One region of the Nocardia sp. NPDC004568 genome, then DNA from elsewhere that is predicted to be linked to it. Evidence: riboswitches for the same ligand, from Rfam matches in the RefSeq annotation. Region 1 holds a riboswitch; each other region holds the start of a gene.
What was found. A riboswitch is a leader RNA that binds a small molecule or an ion and turns the genes downstream of it on or off. The one in region 1 is predicted to bind S-adenosylmethionine.
Positions count from the first base shown of each region.

Region 2: linked by a shared signal. The riboswitch ahead of ABZV91_RS29035 (rhodanese-like domain-containing protein) and the one ahead of ABZV91_RS00130 (aminotransferase class V-fold PLP-dependent enzyme) in region 1 are both predicted to bind S-adenosylmethionine.
Region 3: linked by a shared signal. The riboswitch ahead of ABZV91_RS24425 (homoserine O-acetyltransferase) and the one ahead of ABZV91_RS00130 (aminotransferase class V-fold PLP-dependent enzyme) in region 1 are both predicted to bind S-adenosylmethionine.

Region 1 covers NZ_JBEXLL010000001.1:21,642-29,055, forward strand. The annotation lists gene ABZV91_RS00110 (nitroreductase family protein) at 1-154, shown strand, start outside; gene ABZV91_RS00115 (SDR family oxidoreductase) at 117-848, shown strand; gene ABZV91_RS00120 (aldo/keto reductase) at 929-1,960, shown strand; gene ABZV91_RS00125 (LLM class flavin-dependent oxidoreductase) at 1,976-3,058, opposite strand; SAM riboswitch class IV at 3,347-3,460, shown strand; gene ABZV91_RS00130 (aminotransferase class V-fold PLP-dependent enzyme) at 3,506-4,822, shown strand; gene ABZV91_RS00135 (GNAT family N-acetyltransferase) at 4,913-6,109, shown strand; gene ABZV91_RS00140 (polysaccharide deacetylase family protein) at 6,090-6,977, opposite strand; gene ABZV91_RS00145 (MerR family transcriptional regulator) at 7,040-7,414, shown strand.
Region 2 covers NZ_JBEXLL010000095.1:7,299-14,712, reverse strand. The annotation lists gene ABZV91_RS29050 (amidohydrolase family protein) at 1-402, opposite strand, end outside; gene ABZV91_RS29045 (FAD-dependent oxidoreductase) at 475-1,863, opposite strand; gene ABZV91_RS29040 (hypothetical protein) at 2,093-2,563, shown strand; SAM riboswitch class IV at 2,628-2,740, shown strand; gene ABZV91_RS29035 (rhodanese-like domain-containing protein) at 2,758-3,174, shown strand; gene ABZV91_RS29030 (O-succinylhomoserine sulfhydrylase) at 3,171-4,385, shown strand; gene ABZV91_RS29025 (hypothetical protein) at 5,551-7,414, shown strand, end outside.
Region 3 covers NZ_JBEXLL010000063.1:3,662-11,075, forward strand. The annotation lists gene ABZV91_RS24405 (alpha/beta fold hydrolase) at 1-139, shown strand, start outside; gene ABZV91_RS24410 (acyl-CoA dehydrogenase family protein) at 203-1,450, opposite strand; gene ABZV91_RS24415 (hypothetical protein) at 2,138-3,127, shown strand; gene ABZV91_RS24420 (NADP-dependent isocitrate dehydrogenase) at 3,752-4,969, opposite strand; SAM riboswitch class IV at 5,245-5,355, shown strand; gene ABZV91_RS24425 (homoserine O-acetyltransferase) at 5,607-6,752, shown strand; gene ABZV91_RS24430 (DUF3017 domain-containing protein) at 6,783-7,028, opposite strand; gene ABZV91_RS24435 (hypothetical protein) at 7,210-7,414, shown strand, end outside.

The DNA.
Region 1 (7,414 bases):
CTACGAGCAGCGCATCGCGCAGTTCTACGCCGAGCAGGATCTGGCGCATTCGTGGATCGATCGGGTCCTTGCCCGGCTGGGGACGGCGGAAGCGCTCGAGGGGCGCGACCGGCTGCGTGAATCGCTGGCGGCCCAGGGTTTCCCGCTGCACTGACCCGTCGGCTTCGACCGGCGGCAATGACGGTGCGGCCGACATCGCGCTGTCCGGAACCGGTCCGGCGAAGGTCGGCAACTCACCGAGAGACCACCGCACCGATGGATACGGGCCGTCAGCGGCGACGGCCGGTGGGGGAGGCCCGTACGGCCTTGGTCGGGCAGTCGATCTTCCACTGCCTGCCCGAGCGGGGGCGCGCCACGGGCGTGTGGCCGGCTGCGTATCCGCGGCGCGCAGTCGCAGTCCGCCACAGCGCCGAGAATTCGATCTCGACGCGTTCGACCGGATGCACCGCACCAATGTCCGCGGCACCTTCGTGGTCTCGCAGTCGGCCGCTCGCACGCTGAACCGCGGTGGCGCGCTGATCAATTTCTCGACCTCGGTGCTCCGGCTCCAGCAGCCCGGCTACGCCGCCTACGCGGCCACCAAGGGCGCGGTCGAGGCGATGACGCTCATCCTGGCGCGGGAGTTGCGGGGCCGCGATGTGACCGTGAACGCGGTGGCCCCGGGCCCGACCGCGACACCGCTGTTCCTCGACGGCAAGGACGCCGACACCGTCGACCGCCTTGCGCGGATGTCTCCGCTGGAACGGCTCGGCGAACCGGCCGATATCGCCGAAACGGTGGCCTTCCTGGCCGGACCGGCCCGGTGGGTGAACGGACAGGTCCTCTACGTCAACGGCGGGGTCGCCTGACCGGCTCGGTCCGGCGCACATTGCGATCAGCGTGAGCCGACCCATCGCCTCCGCCGCCGCGAGAATGATCCACTGTCCGGATGAGCTATGGCCCCTTCGACCTGACCTACACCGCCGCCGAGCAACGGTACGAGAAGGTCCCGTACCGGCGCAGCGGCGCTTCCGGCCTCGATCTGCCCGCGTTCTCGTTCGGACTGTGGCAGAAGTTCGGCACCGACTACCCCTTCGCGACGCAGCGCGAGATCATCCTGCACGCCTTCGACCTGGGTATCACCCATTTCGACAATGCCGACCGGTACGGTCCGCCGCATCGGGCCGCGCAGAAGAACTTCGGCCGGGTGCTGGCGAAGGACCTCGCGCCGTACCGGGACGAGCTCATCCTGTCGACCAAAGCCGGGAACCCGATCGGGCCCAGCCCGTACCTGAGGGGCGGCTCCCGCAAATCACTGCTGGCCTCGCTCGAGCACAGCCTGCGCGATCTCGGCACCGATTACGTCGATATCTTCTACCACCACAGCCCCGACCTCGGGACTCCGCTGGAGGAAACGGTGGGTGCGCTGGTCGGCGCGGTGCAGCAGGGTAAGGCGCTCTATATCGGCATCTCCAACTATCTGCCCGATCGCGCCCACCGAGCCGCCGAACTGCTGCGCGAAGCGGGTGTGCCGTTGCTCATCCATCAGGCGCGGTACTCCATCTACGACCGCCGTCCCGAACAGAACGGCCTGCTGGACACCGCGCGGCAGGACGGCTTCGGCGCCATCGTGTATTCGCCGCTGGCGCAGGGGCTGCTGACCGACAAGTACCTCGAACGCATCCCCGAGGGCGCCCGGGCGGCCGACAGCACTTTCCTGTCGCCCGATGCCATCGACGAGACCTATCGGCGCCGCACCGCCGAACTGAACAAGATCGCCGCGGCTCGGGGCCAGTCGCTGGCCCAGCTCGCGCTGCAGTGGGTACTGCGGCGGCCCGAGGTCACCTCGGCGCTGATCGGCGCGAGCAGCACGGCGCAGCTCGACCACAATCTCGCGGCGCTCGAGTTCCCGGAATTCACCGCTGCCGAGCTCGCCCTCATCGACGAGCACGGCATCCACGGAACCGGGCTGGATCTCTGACGCGGTGCGCCCGGCTCAGTCGCGTAGCAGCGGCAGGAGCCGGGCGCCCTGGCGCCGGATCTCGGCCAGGTAGGGAGTATCGGAGAGCACGAAGTGGGTGATGCCGAGATCCTGGTAGCGCCGTATTGATTTCGCGACGTCCGCGGCCGAACCCACCAGCCACGTCGTGCCCGCGCCGCCACCCCCGACAGTGCCCGGGGTGGTGTACAGGTTGTCGTCGAGCACTTCACCGCGCGCCGCCAGGTCGAGCAGGCGCTGCTGCCCGACCGCGGCGCGCCGGGGTGCGCCGCGGTCGGGCGTTTTCGCCATCTCGGCAACCTTGGCCTCGGCATCGGCCCACGCCTGTTCGGTGGTGTCGCGGACCAAGGTGGTGACGCGCAGGCCGAACCGCAGCGGTGGCAGCGCCCGGCCGAGTTCGTCACCGAGCGCGCGCAAACGTTCGATACGTTCGCGGACGCCCGCCAGCGGCTCACCCCAGAAGAGCTGGACATCGGCTTCGGTCGCCGCGACTCGTTCTGCGGCGGCGGACGCGCCACCGAAGTACAGCAGCGGATGCGGGCGGTCCGCGCGCACGGCGGTCCGCGGCGTGACGGTGGAATCGGTGACCCGGTAGTGCGCACCCCGGTAGGTGACATTCTCCTCGGTCCACAGCCGCCGGACCAGCTGGAGGAACTCCCGGGTGCGGGCGTACCGGTCGGCCTGGCTTTCCTCGGCCTCGCCGTAGGCCGCGAGGTCGTCCTTACCGGAGACGATATTGATCCGTAGCCGGCCGCCGGTGAGATGATCGAGACTGGCGGCGGCGGAGGCGAAATGGGCCGGCCGCCAATACCCGGGCCGGACGGCGACGAGCGGTTCGAAGGTCGTGGTCCGGGCCGCGAGCGCGGTGGCGACGGTGAATGTGTCCGGCCGCCCCCAGCCGGTGCCGATCAGCGCCCCCTGCCATCCGTATTCCTCGAGTGCGCGCGCCTGGGTGGTCAGCGTTTCCAGGCTGTTGTGGTCGGCGGTGACGGCGTCACCACGATGCCCGGGAGTCACCTGATTCGGGATGTACCAGAGATATTCGGCCGTCGGGGTGGCGGCTCCTGTTCGGTCGGGCATCGAGAGTCTCCGTTCGGGGCCGGGGAATCGGGACAGGTGCGCGCACCGGGTCGTCCGGGGTGATCACCCGGATGAACACCTTGCGCTCCTGACCGTCTCCGGGCCACGGACCGGATCACGATGATTCGAAACGGGTGCCGGGGACGCTGTTTCGAACCGCGAGTCAGCGGGTCAGGGGACCGCGCACGGCAGGTGGTCACCGGGAGGGCCGGTGCGCGCCGACCCGGCGACGCGGTCCGCGACGGGTCGAGTTGACAAGCCGTTGATGGGTCTGTCACCCTCGCACCAGGTCATGAGTGCCAGCATCGAGCCCCGGCTTGCTGGCCGGCAACCCTCCTCCGCGGTGGGGTGCCCCGGGTGACGACCTGGCCGCCGCTCGACCGAGCGCGGCAAGCGCGGACTCCGCTCGTTCGACACCCGGAGTCCCTCGATCGAAGGGATCACGTGATGACCGCTGTACTCGACCCCACCTGTGCCCCGGCCCGGGTCTCCGGCGACGATCTGCGGGTACCGCTGGTGCAGGGCGGCACCCGCGACTACGCGAATTTCGACTACGCCGCCAGCGCACCCGCGCTCGCGCAGGTCACTGCGGGGGTGGCCGATCTGCTGCCCTACTACGCGAGCGTGCATCGCGGTGCCGGGTACGCCTCGCGTATCTCCACCCGCTGCTACGAGTCGGCCCGCGAAACGGTGCGCGGCTTCCTGCGCTGTGCCGCCGACCAGGAGGTGGTGTTCACCCGAAACACCACCGACGCGCTCAACCTGCTCGCCGCCTGCGTGCCCGGCGACACCGTGGTCCTCGATATCGAACACCACGCCAACTTCCTGCCCTGGGCCGGCCGCGGTCGCCGGGTGGTGCCCGCCGCCGGCACGCTCACCGAGACCGTCGACCGTCTCGCCGCCGAACTCGGCGCGAAACCCGCGGCCCTGCTCGCGGTCACGGGCGCCTCCAATGCCACCGGCGAGGTACTACCGCTGCCGGAACTGGCCGCGCTCGCGCATCGCCACGGTGCGCGGATCCTGGTGGACGCGGCCCAACTGGCACCGCATCGGCGTATCGATCTGTGCGCCACCGATATCGATTATGTGGTCTTCTCCGGGCACAAGCTGTACGCACCGTACGGTGCCGGGGTGCTCGCCGGGCGGCGCGACTGGCTCGACGCGGCACCGCCGTATCTGGCCGGCGGGGGCGCGGTCACCGCGGTCACCGCGGATACCGTGGACTGGGCGGCCGCGCCGCATCGGCACGAAGCCGGCTCCCCCAATGTGCTGGGTGCCGCGGCGCTGGCGGCCGCCTGCTCGGCTCTCATCGCACTCGGCGCGTCCGCCGAGGCACACGAACGGGTGCTCACCGACCGGTTGCGCACCGGGCTGGCGGGGATCACCGGGGTCCGGTGCCTGCGGATCTGGGCCGACAGCCCCGACTGCGTCGGAATCGTCGCCTTCACCGTGGACGGTTTCGAACCGGGCCGGGTCGCGGCCTATCTGTCCGCCGAACACGCGATCGGAGTGCGTGACGGCCGCTTCTGCGCCCACCCGCTGCTGGCCCGGTTCGGGCTCGACGCCGCGCTGCGCGCCAGTATCGGGCTCGGCACCACGGCCGGTGACGTGGACCGTCTGGTCGATGCGGTGCGGGCCCTGGTCGAGACCGGACCGCAGTGGGATTACGCCTGTTCCGGCGGCCGCTGGGACCCGGTTCCGGAGACCCGCCCCGGCCTGACCGGGGGATCGGGCACCGGGGCCGGCGCGCCGTGCGCGGTGTGACCTACCGCGTGCCGTGTGAAGATGGTTCGGATCACATGGTGCCGGCCGGTGTCGCCGGCAACCCGATACCGAACCTCTGAGTGAGCCGAGATGACCGTCGAAATCGACATATTGACCGATGCGGCAGACGCGCGGGCCGCGCAACAGGTCTTCCGTACCGCGATGGTCGGAGGCCCGCCGATCCCGGCGGAAGCCGCGGACGGGTTGAACGAGCCCGGCCGCACTCTCGGCGCCCGGGTCGACGGTGAGCTGGTCGGGACGGTCAATTCCTACACCAGCTGGCTGATCGCACCGGGTGGCGCGCGTCTGCCGCACGCCGCGGTGACGCACGTCGGCGTCCTGCCCACCCACGCGCGGCAGGGGATCGCGGGCGCGCTGCTGCGCCGGCAGCTCATCGGGATCGCCGCAGGCGGGGAGATCGTCGCCTCGCTGCGCGCCACCCAGGGCGGTATCTACGAGCGTTTCGGGTACGGCGTCGCCGGCTCGTCGGCGCGCTGCGAGATCGATGTGCACCGGGCCCGCTTCCGTGAGACCGTGCCCGTCGCGGGCCCGGTCCGGTTGCTCGCGCCCGCGGAACGCTGGGAGGTACCCGCCAAGATCTACGCGACCGCGCAGGTGACGTGGACCGCGGCGATCGATCGCCCCTCGTACTGGTGGCGGTTGCAGGAGCTGTTGCGGGCGCAGGGCCATGTCGCCGTGCACGGGGAACCCGGCGCGGAGGACGGTTTCGTGCGCTACCGACCCGCCGATTCCCCGGACTGGGTGCGCGGTCCACGCCGGACCGTGGTGGTCGACGATTTCGTCGCCACCACTCCCGCCGCCTTCATCGGACTCGTCCGGCATCTGCTCAGTGCCGATATCGTCGACGCGGTCGTGCTGTCGGCGATCTCGCCCGACACCCCGCTGCGGCAACTGCTGGTCGACGAGCGGGCGGCCCGGATCACCGAGGTGCACGACGAGACCTGGTTGCGGCTCGTCGACGTCGAGGCGGCACTGGCCCGGCGCACCTATCGCCCCGGCCGGCCGCTGGTCGTCGCGGTCACCGATTCCCTCCTGCCCGCCAACACCGGCACGTACCGGATCGAGGACGGCGGGGTCACCCGGGTGGAGGAGCCCGCGGACCTCGTCACCGACGTGGCGGCCCTGGCGTCCGCGTACCTCGGCGGCACCCGCTGGCGCCACCTGGCGCTCGCCGGCCGCGTCACCGAGCTCCGGCCCGGCGCCGCGGCGGCCGCGGACGCGCTGTTCGAGGTGGACGAGCACCCGTTCAGCGGGACGTACTTCTGACCGTCTCCCCGGCCCGGGTACTCGCGTAGTGCGCCGCGATCTCGTCGCTGGTGGTGACCCATACGCCGGGATGTTCGACGATATAGGCCAGTGCCTCGTCGAGGTACCGGGCCCGGAACGCCTGTCCGGTGACGAAGGGATGCAGTGCCAGGGCGAGGACTCGGCCGCTCGTTTCGGAGTCCGCCCACAGCCGGTCGAGCTGGTCGCGCACGATCCGGACGAAATCGGGTCCGGTGAGCCCCGTGCCGAGGAACAGGGTGTTGTCGTTCAACTCCACCGAGTACGGCAGGCTGAACAGGCCGGGAACGCGCAGCGGATAGGGCTGGTCGTCGTTGGTCCAGTCCAGGACATAGTCGACGCCGAGTTCGCGCAACAATTCCGGGGTACGGAAACTCTCGGAGAGGGCGGGGCCCATCCAGCCCCGCGGTCGCTTCCCGGTGCCGCGTTCGATGGTGGTGAGCACGTCCGCGAGGTAGGCGCGCTCGTCCGCGGCGGCGATCTCGGCCTGCAGGACGGAGTTGTTCCGGCCGTGCGCGAGCCAGGCCCAATCGCGTTCCCGGCCCGCCGCGATGATGCGCGGATACCGCTGCAACACATCGGAGTTGAGCAGTGCGCTGGCCCGGATACCGTGCCGGTCCAGCGATTCCAGGATCCGCCAGAATCCCACCCGGGGGCCGTAATCGCGCCAGCCGTAGTTGAGGGGGTCCGGGACCTGCCCGGCGGTGCCGGCGAAGATACTGGTGGAGGGTCGGTCCACCCGGTAGTGCTCGATATTCAGGCCCACGTAGAACGCGACGCGCGCACCGCCGGGCCACCGGATCGGATCGCGATCGACGATGGCGCTGTAGTCGAAGAGTTCGTTGTCCATTCGGCTATGGTCGAAGCATCACACAGATGTGAAGGTCAAATCTTTCGAGCGAGGTGGGTGGAATGCGGATCGGAGAACTGTCACGGCGCACCGGCACCGCGCGCCGGTTGCTGCGCTACTACGAGGAACAGGGACTGATCGCCGCCCAGCGGTGCGCGAACGGGTACCGCAGCTACGACGAGCGCTTCGTCGATCGCGTCCTGCAGATCCGAGGACTGCTCGATGCCGGGTTGCCGACCCGGATCATCAAACAGATCCTCCCGTGCCTGGACAAGCCGCGGTCCATCTACTTCCCGGACGCGACGCCGGAGATGCTCGCGACACTCGAGGGCGAACGGGATCGGATGAACGAGCGGATCCGCTGCCTCGAGCGGAACCGGGACGCCATCAACGAATACCTGTGCGCGGTCCGCGAATACGGCGAACGGGGAGCGTAG
Region 2 (7,414 bases), on a different contig from region 1:
GGCCAGCATCTGGCCGTCGACGTAGATCTCCACATGCCAGCCCGCCAATTCGTAGGCCCGCAACGCCTGCCGCGTCATGCTGGCGATATCCGCCGCCGCGCGTTTGAGGTTGAACCGGACCGCGCGCACTCCGGCCGCGTGCAGGTCGAGGATCTCGGCGTCGGAGGCGTCGAGATCCAGCCGGGTCACCCCGACCCAGCCGGGGCCGAGTTCGGCCAGGGCGGCGCGCAGATAGCTCTGGTCGTTGCCCTGGTACGACGCGCTCACCACCGCGCCACCGGAAGGCCGGAACCGGGCCATCCGCCGCCGATAGTCGGCGACGGTGTAGGGCTCCGGTAGGTAGCCTTCGTTCTCGATCAGCGGAAAACGCGGATCGATGATGTGTACATGGGCGTCGAACACTGCTACAGCATGCCTGATAGATGGAGGTGTCCGCTGCTCTCGACCACGGATCGGGAGCAGCGGACGAATGGATCAGACCTTGTGGGGTTCGCTCGCGCGCAACATGTCTTCGCGCTCGACGACCTTGACCCGCTCACGGCCCTCCGGCTCGCCGAGGGACCGCTCGTGCGCGTCGAGCCGGTACCAGCCGGCCCAGGTGGTGAACGGGATACCCCGGCCCTCCAGGAACTCCAGCACGGCCTCGGGCTCCGGATTCTCGGCCGGCGCGAAATTCGTGCTGTCGTCCACCAGGCAGGCGACCGTCTCGTTGGCGTCACCCTTGGTGTGGCCGATGAGCCCGACCGGACCGCGCTTGATCCAGCCGGTCACATAGGTGCCGGGCATATAGCGCGCGGCGCCGTCGGCGTCCTCGTCGACCAGGACCCGGCCGGCCTCGTTCGGGATGACCCCGGCCTGATCGTCGAAGGGCAGCTCCGAGATGTTCTGGGACAGGTAACCGACAGCCCGGTAGACGGCCTGCACATCCCATTCCCTGAAGGTGCCGGTGCCCTTCACATTGCCGGTGCCGTCGAGCTGGGTGCGTTCGGTCCGCAGACCCACGACCTTCCCGTCCTCGCCCATGATCTCCGAAGGCGATTCGAAGAAGTGCAGGAACAGCTTGTGCGGGCGGTCACCCTGGTCACGGATGGCCCACTGCTCGAGGGTGTTGGCCACCATATCGACCTGCTTGGAATGCCGCCGCGCGGCTTCCGAACCCTCGTCGTAGTCGATGTCCTCCGGATCGACGATCACCTCGATCGTCGGGGAGTGGTCGAGTTCGCGCAGCTCCAGCGGGGTGAACTTGGCCTGTGCGGGGCCGCGGCGGCCGAACACGTGCACCTCGACGGCCTTGTTGTTCTTCAGGCCCGCGTACACGTTCGGCGGGATCTCGGTCGGCAGCAGTTCGTCACCGGTCTTGGCCAGCACGCGCGCCACATCGAGGGCGACATTGCCGACACCGAGCACCGCGACCTTCTCCGCCTCCAGCGGCCAGGTGCGCGGTACGTCCGGATGCCCGTCGTACCAGGACACGAAATCGGCCGCACCGTAGGAGCCGTCCAGGTCGATACCCGGGATGGGCAGCGCCCGGTCGGCGTTGGCGCCGGTGGAGAAGATCACCGCGTCGTAGAACCGCCGCAGATCCGACAGCGTGATATCGGTACCGTAATCGATATTGCCCAGCAGGCGCACCTGCTCCTTGTCCAGCACCTTGTGCAGGGCGGTGACGATGCCCTTGATCCGCGGGTGGTCCGGGGCCACGCCGTAGCGGATCAGTCCGAACGGGGCCGGCATCCGCTCGAACAGATCGATCGAGACGTCCGCACCGGATTTCATCAACGCGTCAGCGGCATAGATACCGGCCGGCCCGGCCCCGACGATCGCGATCCGAAGCGGGCGGTTCGCTTCCTTCTGCTCGGTCATCTGTTACGCGCACCCTTATCGGTCGAAAGAATCACTGGCGTTGTTGTTAGCTTAGGCTAACTTGACGCGCGGCTCGTATGCACCTACATCGCGCCGTCCGTGGGTGGCTGTTCACCGTTCGTCGTCCCACGTCTCTGCGGGTAGCACTGTGCCGTGGTACCCGCCGGTACCCGCGATTCTATCGGGGTGCGGGCACGGTGCGATCCGGGGACCAGGGATGATCGTCGTCATGAGCGATTCCGGAGCGGCCGACGAGCAGCCGGCCACCGAATCGGGTGACGAGGAGCGACCGCGCTCGATCACCCCGTTCGTCGTGGCCGCGCTGGTCGCGGCCCTGGTCCTGGTGGGCGTACTCATCGCCGGCCTGGTGGCGCCCGCTGAGAAAAATGTCACAGATTCCGACCGGATCGCGGGAGCGGTCCGGGAGTTCGCCGATGTGAGCAACCGCTACGGGCCCGAACCGCCCCGGGAAGCGGTCTGCCCCGGTTTCGTTCCCGCCCGCTCCCCGCTGGCGGGTCAGCTGAAGCCCGGCGAGACCGGGAAAGATATCGAGATTACGAGATTCGGCCCGGTGCACATCTCCGGCGATACCGCGAATATCGAGGTGACCAGCCGGGTCGACGGCGCGGAGCGTACCGCGACCTGGTGGCTTTTCCTGTCCGACGACGACTGGCTGGTGTGTAACCAGCCGGCCGGATGAGCTCGCCGGAGCCGTCAACCGGGGTTTGACACGGCCCGACCGCGCCGGGCAATCTTTTGGATTGGGTCATGAGTACCAGTGCCAAGCCCCGGCTCGCTGGTCGGCAACCCTCCTCCGCGGTGGGGTGCTCCGGGTGACGACCTGGCGCGCATCGATCGGATGCGGCAAGTGCGGATTCACAGGAGGTGCCACGTATGAGTTACGCAGGGGATATCGGCTTGCAGCAGGCATGGGAACTGCTGACCGAGAATCCAGACGCGGTCCTGGTGGACGTGCGGACCGAAGCCGAATGGAAATTCGTCGGAGTACCCGACACCAGCGCCATCGCCAAGCCGACACTGCTGGTGGAGTGGGTCGACGGCACCGGCGCCCGGAATACCGAATTCCTGGACCAGCTCCGTAGCGCCCTGTCCGACCGTCGCGCGGACGCGCCCGTGCTCTTCCTGTGTCGCTCCGGTCAGCGTTCGGCGCACGCGGCCGATGCCGCGACCGCGGCGGGTATCACACCCGCCTACAACATCAGCGAGGGCTTCGAGGGCCCGCTGGACGAACTCGGGCATCGCGGCGGCTCCGGCTGGCGGGCCCACGGCCTGCCCTGGCGGCAGTCGTGATCGGCGGCGGTTCGTTCGAACGCCCGTTACCCGAAGGGGTCGGTCCGGCGACACTGGGTGTGCGCGGCGGGCTGAGCCGTTCGGGGTTCGACGAGACCTCCGAGGCCCTGTACTTGAACTCCGGCTTCGTCTACGCCAGCGCCGAAGCCGCCGAGGCCGCGTTCACCGGCGACAACCCGCACTATGTGTACTCCCGCTACGGCAACCCGACGGTGACCACCTTCCAGGAACGGATCCGCCTGCTCGACGGGGCCGAAGCCTGTTTCGCGACGGCCAGCGGTATGGCGGCCGTTTTCGTGGCCCTCGGTGCCCTACTGAAAGCAGGCGACCGGCTGGTGGTCGCGCGTAGCCTGTTCGGCTCCTGTTTCGTGGTGTGCAACGAGATTTTGCCCCGCTGGGGTATCGACACCGTTTTCGTCGACGGCGAGGATCTCGACCAGTGGGAAGCGGCGCTGGCCGAACCCACCGCCGCGGTGTTCTTCGAGACTCCGGCCAACCCGATGCAGACCCTGGTCGACGTGCGCAAGGTCTGCGAACTCGCGCACGCCGCGGGCGCGCAGGTGGTACTGGACAATGTGTTCGCCACCCCGCTGCTGCAGCGCGGCTTCGAACTCGGCGCCGACGTGGTGGTCTACTCCGGCACCAAGCACATCGACGGTCAGGGCCGGGTGCTGGGCGGCGCGATCCTCGGCACCGCCGAGTACATCGAGGGCCCGGTCAAGACGCTCATGCGTCACACCGGCCCCGCGCTGAGCCCCTTCAATGCCTGGACGCTGCTCAAGGGTCTGGAGACCATGCCGCTGCGGGTCCGGCAGTCCACCGATTCGGCGCTGCGGATCGCGCGCTACCTCGACGAACACCAGGCCGTGAGCTGGGTCCGCTACCCGCTCCTGGAGTCGCACCCGCAGTACGCGCTGGCGGCCGAGCAGATGAGCGGCGGCGGCACCGTGGTGACCTTCGAGCTGAAGGCCGCCGCCGACCTCGCCAAGAAACGGGCCTTCGAGGTGCTGAACGGGCTGCGGATCATCGATATCTCCAACAATCTGGGCGATGCGAAAAGCCTCATCACCCACCCGGCGACCACCACCCACCGGGCCATGGGCCCCGAGGGCCGCGCGAGTATCGGACTCTCGGACGGGGTCGTGCGGGTCTCGGTCGGTCTGGAGGACATCGAAGATCTCCTCGGCGACCTGGACCAGGCATTGAGCTGATTTCTTCGAGGCAGTGGATCGCCGGTATGTGCACCCTGACCGCCGGTTTCGGCCCTCTCGAGTGAACTCGACTGGATGGGTCCGCGCCGCCGGTATTGCGGATCGCCGCCGCTTCGTAGACGCTTTGACCGCCCTTTCCGGTCTGTATTCCTCCTTCTCGTCTCGTTGAGTCGCAGCCGGCTTCTTGCGGTGAGGCAGCCGGTTCTTTTGGGTGAGTAGGTCGGGGCCGGCTTTGCGAAGCATCCAGCAGGGCGGAAACTTTGGTGTATTTTTGTGGTCGGCAGAAAGAACAGCAGGTCGCATATGTGGACCGATGGAGTGCACGGCAACCGACCATCACAGCGACCTGGTGACGGCGAACGGCTCGGTCGGCGGCAGAGGGGCGGGCGTCCACGAAATGGCGAACGACGTAGAGAACTGCAAGCACGCGACACATCGGCCGAACGGCTACCCACCGGATACGACGATCGTCAGGATCGACAACCGACAACCCCGGTACCCGAGGTCGAGTCGAACCGGAACTGGCCGGCGGTGCCGTTCACGCGGAGCAGCCCGCTACCGCAAACCCGGTCGAGGAAGCCGGCGGGATGGCTGGGCATCATGGGCGCAGCGGGAGGTGGTCGCGGTGTCTGTGGAGGACTACCAGAGGTATCCTGGTGTCCATCCAGGGCGTGTGGTGTCCCGGTATACGCGGTGGCGGGATCAGTTGAGCGGCGGCAGTTTCGATAGGGGCCGGTTCGAACCGGCCGACGCCTTCTCCGACGTGCTGTGGACCGAGGACAGGGTTGCCGACCCGGCAAAATTACTGTGCCGGTCGCTGACCGCGACAGCGGCGGCAGATCCGACGGGCCGGAGCGTCGACCGATAGTGACGACTCGTGCAAGGACTACAGCGAAAACCGCCTGACATCGAACTTTCCGGCGAGCCGGAGTCCGGTGGGGCAGCAGTGGTGGGCGGTCTCGGGCATGCGCCCGTGCGGGAGACCGGAACGGATAATGCTGCTGGAGCAGTCGTCGTCGTCCATTCCGTCGTCGGTGTACGCAGTCGGCTTCGAGCAGCGAAATCACCGCCGGGGGGAGGGAGCCGACGGTTCGGGATTCGGGGTGGAGACCGTGCGTAGGGGGGCCGGTATCGGTGGTAAGCCGAAAAGTAGGGGGCCGGTGCGGTGACCGAAACGGCATTGCAGATGTTGGCGGAGTTGCCGGCCCCGATCCAGACCCTTGTCTTCGGCGGCGAGGTGCCCCGGATGGACACGCCGGCGGGAGGCCGGGTCAGCGCCACATGGCAACAGGCAGGGGCTGAACTCGAGCAGTTGGTGCAGCGGATCGACGCGGAGATCGCGAATCTGGCGGGAGCGGCGCTCGGTGAACTCGGTGATCAACTCGACACCATCGCGCGAACATTGAGTTCGGCGACCGCGGACATCTCCAGGTTCTGCTGTGCTGTGGCCGAAAACTGTGCAAGCAGCGCCGTCGAGACCGAGAAAGAGACGTACATGATGTACGCCTTCGGCGCGATCACGGTTCTGGAGCTGGGGATCGCTCTGTGGAACCCCCTGAATGTCATGTCTGTCCTGGCTCGTGCACGGGCCATACATCTGGCCGCATTCCGGGCATTCGTGGCCGCGCGTCTCGGCGAGCAAGCTGTCCGGGCGGCGGCGCGGGCCGGCATGCTGGCGGGTCCGATGGCGGCGTTCTCCGCGATCACAGCCGGTGTCGATCTGACGGTGCAGTTGTACCAGATTCATTGGGAAGGCAAGCGCGACGGCATCGACTGGGCATCGGTCGGGGTCTCGGCGCTGTCGGGGGCGGGTTCCGGGCTCGCAGCTGTCCTGGGGGCCAAAGGAATACAGGCTGTGCTTCCGGCCCGGACACCGTTGATGCCGGGGACAGCACTGGTTGCTTTGGGCGCCGGCACCCTGGCTGCCGTCGGCGGGGCCGCCGCGGCCTCTATGGCGACCGGCGAGTGCAGCCTGAAGCAATCGGAGATGGTCGGCGGGGCGGTCATGGGGGTGGCCGAAGGTCTGCTCCACGCGCGAGGTCACGCGCCAACTCACGCCAGAACCGACTGGAAGGTTTCTGAGCCGGTTCGGGAGTCACGGCTGGGCATGATCAGATCTCTCACGCTCGATATCCTCGGCCGACCCGGGCAGCCGGCTTCCCTCGCGCACCCGGCTGCTCCGGAAAAACTTCCCGCTTCGGGCCCGACCGTTCCGGATGGGAATCCGAGTTCGGGCGAGGGCACCGAACATGCGGGCGGCGCGGTCGAGGCGGCCGCCGGACCGGCGGTCGCCGAGCAGGTGTCCGAGGGGCTGGATGGCAGGAGGGCTTCGGGAAGCTTCTACGCTGCGGGCCATGGTGATCGGTTGGCTACGGCCGGGCAGACCGGCGAGAATTCGGCCATAGCGGTTGCTGAACGCGAATTCGGTGTGGCGCCGCCCGCAGTCGATCACGGACCAGCGGCGCAGGAGTACCGGCAGCGGCTCCGACAGGTTGCCGAGGCGTCGAGAGCCGACCTTGCTGCCCATGAAAGACAGTTGACCGAGGCCCGCGAAACAGGAGATCAGGAAGCAGCGGAGCAGGCGTACAAGGGGGCGCTGCAGAAGCATCGGGATGTTCTCGGTCGGGTGTACGACGCTCTGCACGAAGCCGCTGAGCAGACCGGTAGGTCGATCACGCCGCGGGTCGCGGCCGGTGAGATCGGTCAGGACGACGCAGCCGCCACCATCGAGCAGGAACGGCGGGTGGCCGATGAGGCGGTCGCGCACGCGCTGGAGGAATATCAGGAGAGCCTGTCCAATCTGGATCTGGGTGGGTCCATGGCGGAAATGCGAAGTCTGCTGGGGAATTTGGTGGTGCATGACGCCGAGAAGAGCGACCTCACCGCAGAGCAGGGCCGGCAGTACACGGCGGCGGCACAGAAGGTACTGGAGGTGTATATCGCCCGCCGGGAAGAGTTGCTGGACGAGTCGTGGGATCAGCGCCGGCGGGTGATGGAGGTGGGGGACGAGGCCGAGGCGATCGTGCGGA
Region 3 (7,414 bases), on a different contig from region 1:
CCGCGAGCTGCCGCCGGCCGCGGACCGGATCATGCTCGACCGGGCAGGTCATGTGCCCATGCTGGAGGCTCCCGACCGGATCGCGAATCTCATCGCGGAACATATCTACGCCAGCCGCGACCACCTGCGCGCTGTGTAATCGGCGGCGCGGGGTCGAAGCCCCCTCAGTGCCGCCGCTCCGGGAGGCGGCGGCGGTCGAGTCTCAGTTTCCGAGCAGCCCTTTCGCCACGTGGGTCACCTGGATCTCGTTGCTGCCCGCGTAGATCATGAGTGATTTCGCGTCGCGGGCCAGCTGCTCCACCCGGTATTCCGACATGTAACCGTTGCCGCCGAACAACTGTACCGCCTCCATCGCGACCTCGGTCGCGACCTCCGACGAGTACAGCTTCACGGCCGAGGCCTCCGAAAGACTCAGGGGTTTACCGGCCCTCCCGCGCTCGATGATGTTGAACACCATGTTCTGCACATTGATCCGGGCGATCTCCATCTTCGCCAGCTTGAGCTGGATGAGCTGGAACCGGCCGATCTCCTGGCCCCACAGTTTCCGGTCGCGGGCGTAGTCGGTGCACAGCCGAAGGCATTCGTTGATCACGCCCAGCGCCATGAACCCGATTCCGACCCGTTCGGCCACAAAACTGGATTTGGCGCTCTCCCGGCCGTCGCCGCCGCGATGTTCCTCGGTCTCGCCGAGCAGCCGATCCCGGCCGAGGCGGACGTTGTCGAAGAACAGTTCCCCGGTGGGCGAGGCATGCAGACCCATCTTCTTGAACGGTTTGCCCTGGGTGAGTCCCTCCATCCCCGCGTCGAGCACAAAGGTGAGCACTTTGCGGTCGCGGGACGGGGTGCCGTCGCCCTCGTCCAGTTTCGCGTAGACGACCAGGGTGGCGGCGAAGGGACCGTTGGTGATGAACGTCTTCTGACCATTGAGGATGTAGTCCTCACCGTCGCGTCGCACAGAGGTCTTCATCCCACCGAAGGCGTCCGATCCGGAATCGGGTTCGGTGATGGCCCAGCAGGCGATCTTGCGGAGGCTGACGATGTCGGGCACCCACCGTTGCTGCTGGGCGAGCGTGCCCCGGGACAGGATGGTGGCGCCGCCGAGGCCGGTACTCACCCCGAGCGAGCTACACAGACCCATACAGACGCCGGAGAGTTCGCTGGTCAGCACCGCCATCATCGTCTGCTGATCGAAACCGCCGCCGGACCCGTCCTTGTCCGCCGCCGCCGGCTTCTCCGTCCCGTCGGCCGCCGCCCGCTTCGCCGCCAGCTGCTTGTTCAGCGCCTCTTCCGCCATGGCGCCGATACCGAAATCCGCGTACAGCTTCCGCAGGATCGGATAGGGCAGCATCTCCCCGCTGTCCAATGCGTCCACGTGGGGTCGCACTTCCTTATCGATGAACTTCCGCACCGCGTCGCGGACCATCAGGTCGGTTTCGGACCATTCGAACATCGTCGTTCCTCCGGTATTCCAGCTCACTGAATCGGCCGACCCCCGCACCGCGTGTGGGCCGCCTTGTTGACAGCCTGCCAGTTCTCGGGGCGCAGCGCTGCGAACCGCGGAATCCAGCCCTCCCGGCACAGGGCCTCGCAACAGGCGGCACCTATCCGGATTCCAGTCGGGCGCGTAACCGAACACTCAGCCGACAAGTCCGGACTCCCCCGGGCGAGCGGGCCGGCCACCGAACCCCCATGGGGCCGGGGTCCCTGGCCACAGACGAGCACCGGCGTCCCGACGCAGCGATTCGGGTAACCGCCCACCTCGCGGCGAACGCCCCGCGCCGACAGCGATCCGTCGACTTCTCACTGGCAGTCGACGCAACGGGCTCCGACCCGGCCGGACAGTATGATCCGTGGACGGCCCGATCGTTCTATCGCATTTCCGGCGTGGTCGATCATCGGGTCGTCGGCTTGCGGCTCCGAAGAGATTTCCGAGAGGGGTACCCGCCCGACCGGGAATGTGGTCGGGCGGGTACCCGATATGGTCCCCGACAGAGCCGCTGCCCCAGATCTGTCCGAGGCCGGCAATACTCGGCGGACCAGCGACACAGCGCGCGTGCGCGGGTCTGCGCCCCTCCCCCATGACTCGGGCGGTGCGGCGACAGGGCGACGTGCGTATTCGAAAGCGGAGTACATCGCCATGTTCGAAGCCCGGCGCTGTCAGCCGCTGTCGTGGTCGGAGAAGAAACTGCTCGATCTGGGTTGCATCGGCGCGACAATGGTGCGGTTGGGCCGCACCGGTATCGATCCACCTCCACTGCATCTCGCGTTCGCAGACGCTGGTGCCCACCGAGCGATCTCGGCGGCGGAGAAAATCCTGGGGCCGGGCGAGGTGAATACCGCCGCGGTCAACGGTATCGCGCGGGAACTCAGGAGTTATCGGGCAGCACTGAAGGCGGCCGACCCCGCCGCATCGGGCGAACTTCGAAAAAAGATCACGGATCTGGAACAAGTCTTCGACCGAGCCAAGGCGATCACACGAAGTTACTGGTCCGATGCGATGAAGTCATACGACATCACCGATCTGCAGAACAGACGTGATGCCGCGAAGGCCGAGGGCAACCGCCTTGCGTTCGAGAGAGCGGCCGGCATCGCCGACAAGTTCAACGAAATTCTTGCGGGCAAACCGAACAACGCCACCGAATTCGAGCGCATCGCAAGGCAGGACGAACAGCTGGCGGGCCTGCACGGGATCGCGGAGTCACTGCCCTCCGGCGATCTGACGGATGTCCGCGCGACGGTATTCAGCAAATACTTCTGGTCCGGCCAGATCGAGACTCTCGACGCGGCGGGCCAGGTGGCGCGAGATATATTCGGCAACCCGCAGGGACGGGCCGGCGACCTACCGGATCCGGACAGATTCGCTCCGAACGCGGACACCGGCCAAGTGGATATGTCCCGAGACCTCTACAAGGGAAAACCGGGATTCATCAAATTCGACTACGGATGGTACGACGAGCAGAACGGAAGCTGGTGGAATGCGAATCATGCCGAACATTCCGACGCGGCTCGCCGAGCCGCAGACCCGATGCGGTTCTACCAATGCGCGCCGGAGGTGTTCTTCGCCGGACTGGATGACTTCGATAGTTCTGTGATGTGTGTTGCTTTTACGCGAACCACGTTGACCTGATATCCCGAAGCCGGCACAGGTAGAGAATGGAAGCAATGGATCTAGCCGATTATCTCAACGAGGAAGTCGTACTCTACGGCATGGCGGAAACGCCATGTCGGGCGCTGTCCTGCGCTGCGGAACCAATTCCTACGTCTACACCGATGGGCAGACACCGAAAAGTACGGTGCGTTCGAAGTCACCGGAGTACTCGGCGAGGAGATCGACACCACGCCCGATATTCCCGCACACTTCGCGCATGCCCGCGAGCGATATTACGTGGTGAAGAATCCGGTGTGGAAACGCATAGGGTGAGCAGGCACCCCTGGTCAGCCGGGACTCCCCCAGGGGGAGCCGCGGAACGAACCCGCACCACCCCCGGCACGCACGGGAGCCCAGGACACGCACCCGAGCACGATCGGCGCCTGCGTCCCGGCGGCAGTGGCCGAACGGTCGGCACGGTGGTTCGGGGAATCCGATCCGGGCAGCCCTGTCTCCGGCGGTCCGCGTCGGGAGACCGAACTCCCGTTCCAGCCGGAAGTGGGCCGACGCCGTCCCACAACGGCGGGAGCCGCCGGTAACGACCACGCGATCCGCGGGATCGGCGATCGGCGTCCGCCTCGCCGGTCCCGCGGAGTCGGTCTGTCAGCGCAATGCGCGGGCCAGGTTGGCGTCCAGCGCGGCCAGGAACTCCTCGGTGGTGAGGTAGCCCTGGTCCCCGCCGACCAGCAGCGCGAGGTCCTTGGTCATCTGACCGCCCTCGACGGTCTTGATGACCACGTCCTCGAGGGTCTGGGCGAAACCGATGACCTCGGGGGTGTTGTCCAGTTTGCCGCGGTGTTCGAGGCCGCGGGTCCAGGCGAAGATCGACGCGATCGGGTTGGTCGAGGTCGGCTTGCCCTGCTGGTGCTGGCGGTAGTGCCGGGTGACCGTGCCGTGCGCGGCCTCGGCCTCGCAGGTCCGGCCGTCCGGGGTCAGCAGCACCGAGGTCATCAGGCCGAGCGACCCGAAGCCCTGCGCGACCGTATCGGACTGGACGTCGCCGTCGTAGTTCTTGCAGGCCCAGACGTAGCCGCCCTCCCACTTCATGGAGGAGGCGACCATATCGTCGATCAGCCGGTGCTCGTAGGTGAGGCCGGCCGCCTCGAACTGGCTCTTGAACTCGGCTTCGAAGACCGCCTCGAAGGTGTCCTTGAACATGCCGTCGTAGGCCTTGAGGATGGTGTTCTTGGTCGACATGTAGACGGGATAGTTCTGCTGCAGCCCGTAGTTGAACGAGGCGCGCGCGAAGTCCTCGATGGACTTCTTGAAGTTGTACATACCCATCACGACGCCGCCGTCCTCCGGCATCTGCACGACCTCGTGCACGATGGGCTCGCTGCCGTCCTCGGGGGTGAAGGTGAGGGTGACGGTGCCGGCCTGGAAGACCTTGAAGTCGGTGGCGCGGTACTGGTCGCCGAAGGCGTGACGGCCGATGATGATCGGCTTGGTCCAGCCCGGTACCAGACGCGGAACGTTGGAGATGATGATCGGCGCGCGGAAGATGGTGCCGCCGAGAATGTTGCGGATGGTGCCGTTGGGCGAACGCCACATCTTCTTGAGGCCGAATTCCTCGACCCGGGCCTCGTCGGGGGTGATCGTCGCGCATTTGACGCCGACACCGTGCTGCTTGATGGCATTGGCGGCGTCGACGGTGACCTGGTCGTCGGTTTTGTCGCGGTATTCGATGCCGAGGTCGTAGTACTCGAGGTTCACGTCGAGGTACGGGTGGATCAGCTTGTCCTTGATGAACTGCCAGATGATCCGGGTCATCTCGTCGCCGTCGAGTTCAACGACGGTGCCTTCAACCTTGATCTTGGACATGGATCTTCGTGTCCTCCTAAGACTGGTGCCCTCATTGCACGGCCAGGCGAACACGCTTGTGAGCGGACCCCAGCTGTTCAACAGACAACGTATACATCCCGCGTTGTCCACGAGACGTCTGGTGTAACCAAGACGAGCGTACTGCTTGCGGTGGTGTCACGGTGCAGCCAGCCCCGGTCGTGAGATCTCACAGGGGTGAGACTCGCCACAAGATTACCTGGTCGGCACGTATACCGATTTCGATCCGTATCGGCGCCCGGCTACCATATTCGGCAGGTCATGAGTGCCAGCACCAAGCCCCGGCTCGCTGGCCGGCAACCCTCCTGCTGCGGTGGGGTGCTCCGGGTGATGACCTGGCTTCCGAGAGCCGGGAGCAAGCGCACGTCAGGAGGTCGTCGATTTGTGCCGGTGTCGCTCGCGTTGACCGCGGCGTTCTCACGATTCGACGAGGAACCCCCGATTTTCTGGAGCACGACATGACCGATCACAGCATCCGTGGCGCGACCGCTACCGGAGCGACCCACCCGCACCCCGCGGTCGTATCCGATGCTCCCCGCGGCCGGGCAGCCGGATCCACAGCCGGGATTCATACGCTCCGGGCATCAGTACGGTCCGCCGTTTCCGTGGAAGCCCTCGCGTGAAGGCGGGCACCGAATCGACCACCGCTCGTCCGGTGGCCCAGTTACCGCCGTCCGACGGCACCCTCGGGTATGTGGACATCGGCGAGCTCACCCTGGAGAACGGCGCCCGCCTCCCCCAGGTCCGGCTGGCCGTGCAGCGCTGGGGGGAACTGTCCCCGGCGATGGACAACATCGTCCTGATCGAGCACGCGCTGACCGGTGACTCCCATGTCTCGGGTGACCCGAGCGAAAACCATCCCCAGGCCGGATGGTGGAACGGGATGGTCGGCCCGGGGGCGCCGATCGACACCGACGAGTGGTGCGTCGTCGCGACCAATGTCCTCGGCGGCTGTCAGGGCAGCACCGGCCCGGCCTCGCTCGCGCCGGACGGCGCACCGTGGGGCTCGCGGTTCCCGGGGATCTCCATCCGCGACCAGGTCGCGGCGGAACTCGAGTTGTTCGACGTGCTCGGAGTCCCCCGGCTGGCCGCGGCGATCGGCGGCTCGATGGGCGGTATGCGCGTCCTCGAATGGATGCTGCTCGCCCCGCAGCGCCTGGCCGCCGCACTGATCCTCGCGGTGGGCCCCCGGGCCACCGCCGACCAGATCGGCACCCAGAGCACCCAGATCGCCGCGATCACCGGCGACCCGGACTGGCAGGGCGGCGACTACCACGGCACCGGTCGCGCGCCGATGGCCGGAATGGGTATCGCGCGCCGCATCGCGCACCTCACCTACCGCACCGAGGTCGAACTGGACAGCCGGTTCGCCAACCGCCCGCAGGAGGGCGAGGACCCCTGGGACGGCGGCCGGTACGCGGTGCAGAGCTATCTGGAGTACCAGGCCGAGAAGCTCGGGCGACGTTTCGATCCGGCGACCTATGTGCTGCTGAGCGAGGCGATGAACCGGCACGATATCGGCCGCGGCCGCGGCGGGATCGAGGCGGCGATGGCCGCCACCGACGTACCGTGCATCGTGGGCGGGATCGACTCCGACCGGCTGTACCCGTTGCACACCCAGCAGGAACTGGCCGATGGGCTCGCGGGCTGCCGGCATTTCGAGGTGATCTCCTCGCGGGACGGCCACGATGCCTTCCTCACCGAGGCGGCGGCCATCGGCAAACTGCTGGTCCAGACGATGAACCTGGCCCGCGCCGGGCGCTGAGCAGCGGCGGGGCACACCCGTCCCGCGCGGTCAGCCCACGCCGAGCGTGTTGATTGTCGCGGCGAGGAAGACCACGGCGCCGCCCAGCAGGGTCAGCGCGCCCACATCGAACGGTTTGCTGCGTACCGCGAGGAGGCCGACCCGGGCGGTCGGCAGGCACAACCGGAACGCGGCCGCGATGAGGGTCGCGCCACCGAAGAAGAAGGCGCCCCGGCGCCAGCGATCCTGTGCGACGAACACCACGGCGATCAGCACCACCACCGCCACCACGACCATCGGCAGGTGGCAGCGCAGGAAACCGGCCCATCGGCTGCCGGTGCCGGGATCGTCGTGGGTCGGGGTCGCGGCGTCGGTCACGGAGGCGATTGTTCCAGATCCGGCCCTCCCGGGCCACGGCCGCCGGCCCGGCCAGCGGCACCTCGGCCCCGGTGTCGAAAGCGGACAGCCAGGCCGCGTCGTGCTGACCCATGATCGCGTCCAGCAGCAACAGCCGCGTCCGCAGTTCGGCCCGGCCGGTGGACCCGGCCGGATCGTCGGGGTCGCCATCCAGACCAATCTCAGTTGCCGCACCGAATGGCTGGGCGAAGCCGACCCCGACACGGTCCCGCTGTGGTGCACCTACCACCCCCCGGGCAAACGCCCTACCAGCGCTTCCTCGGCAA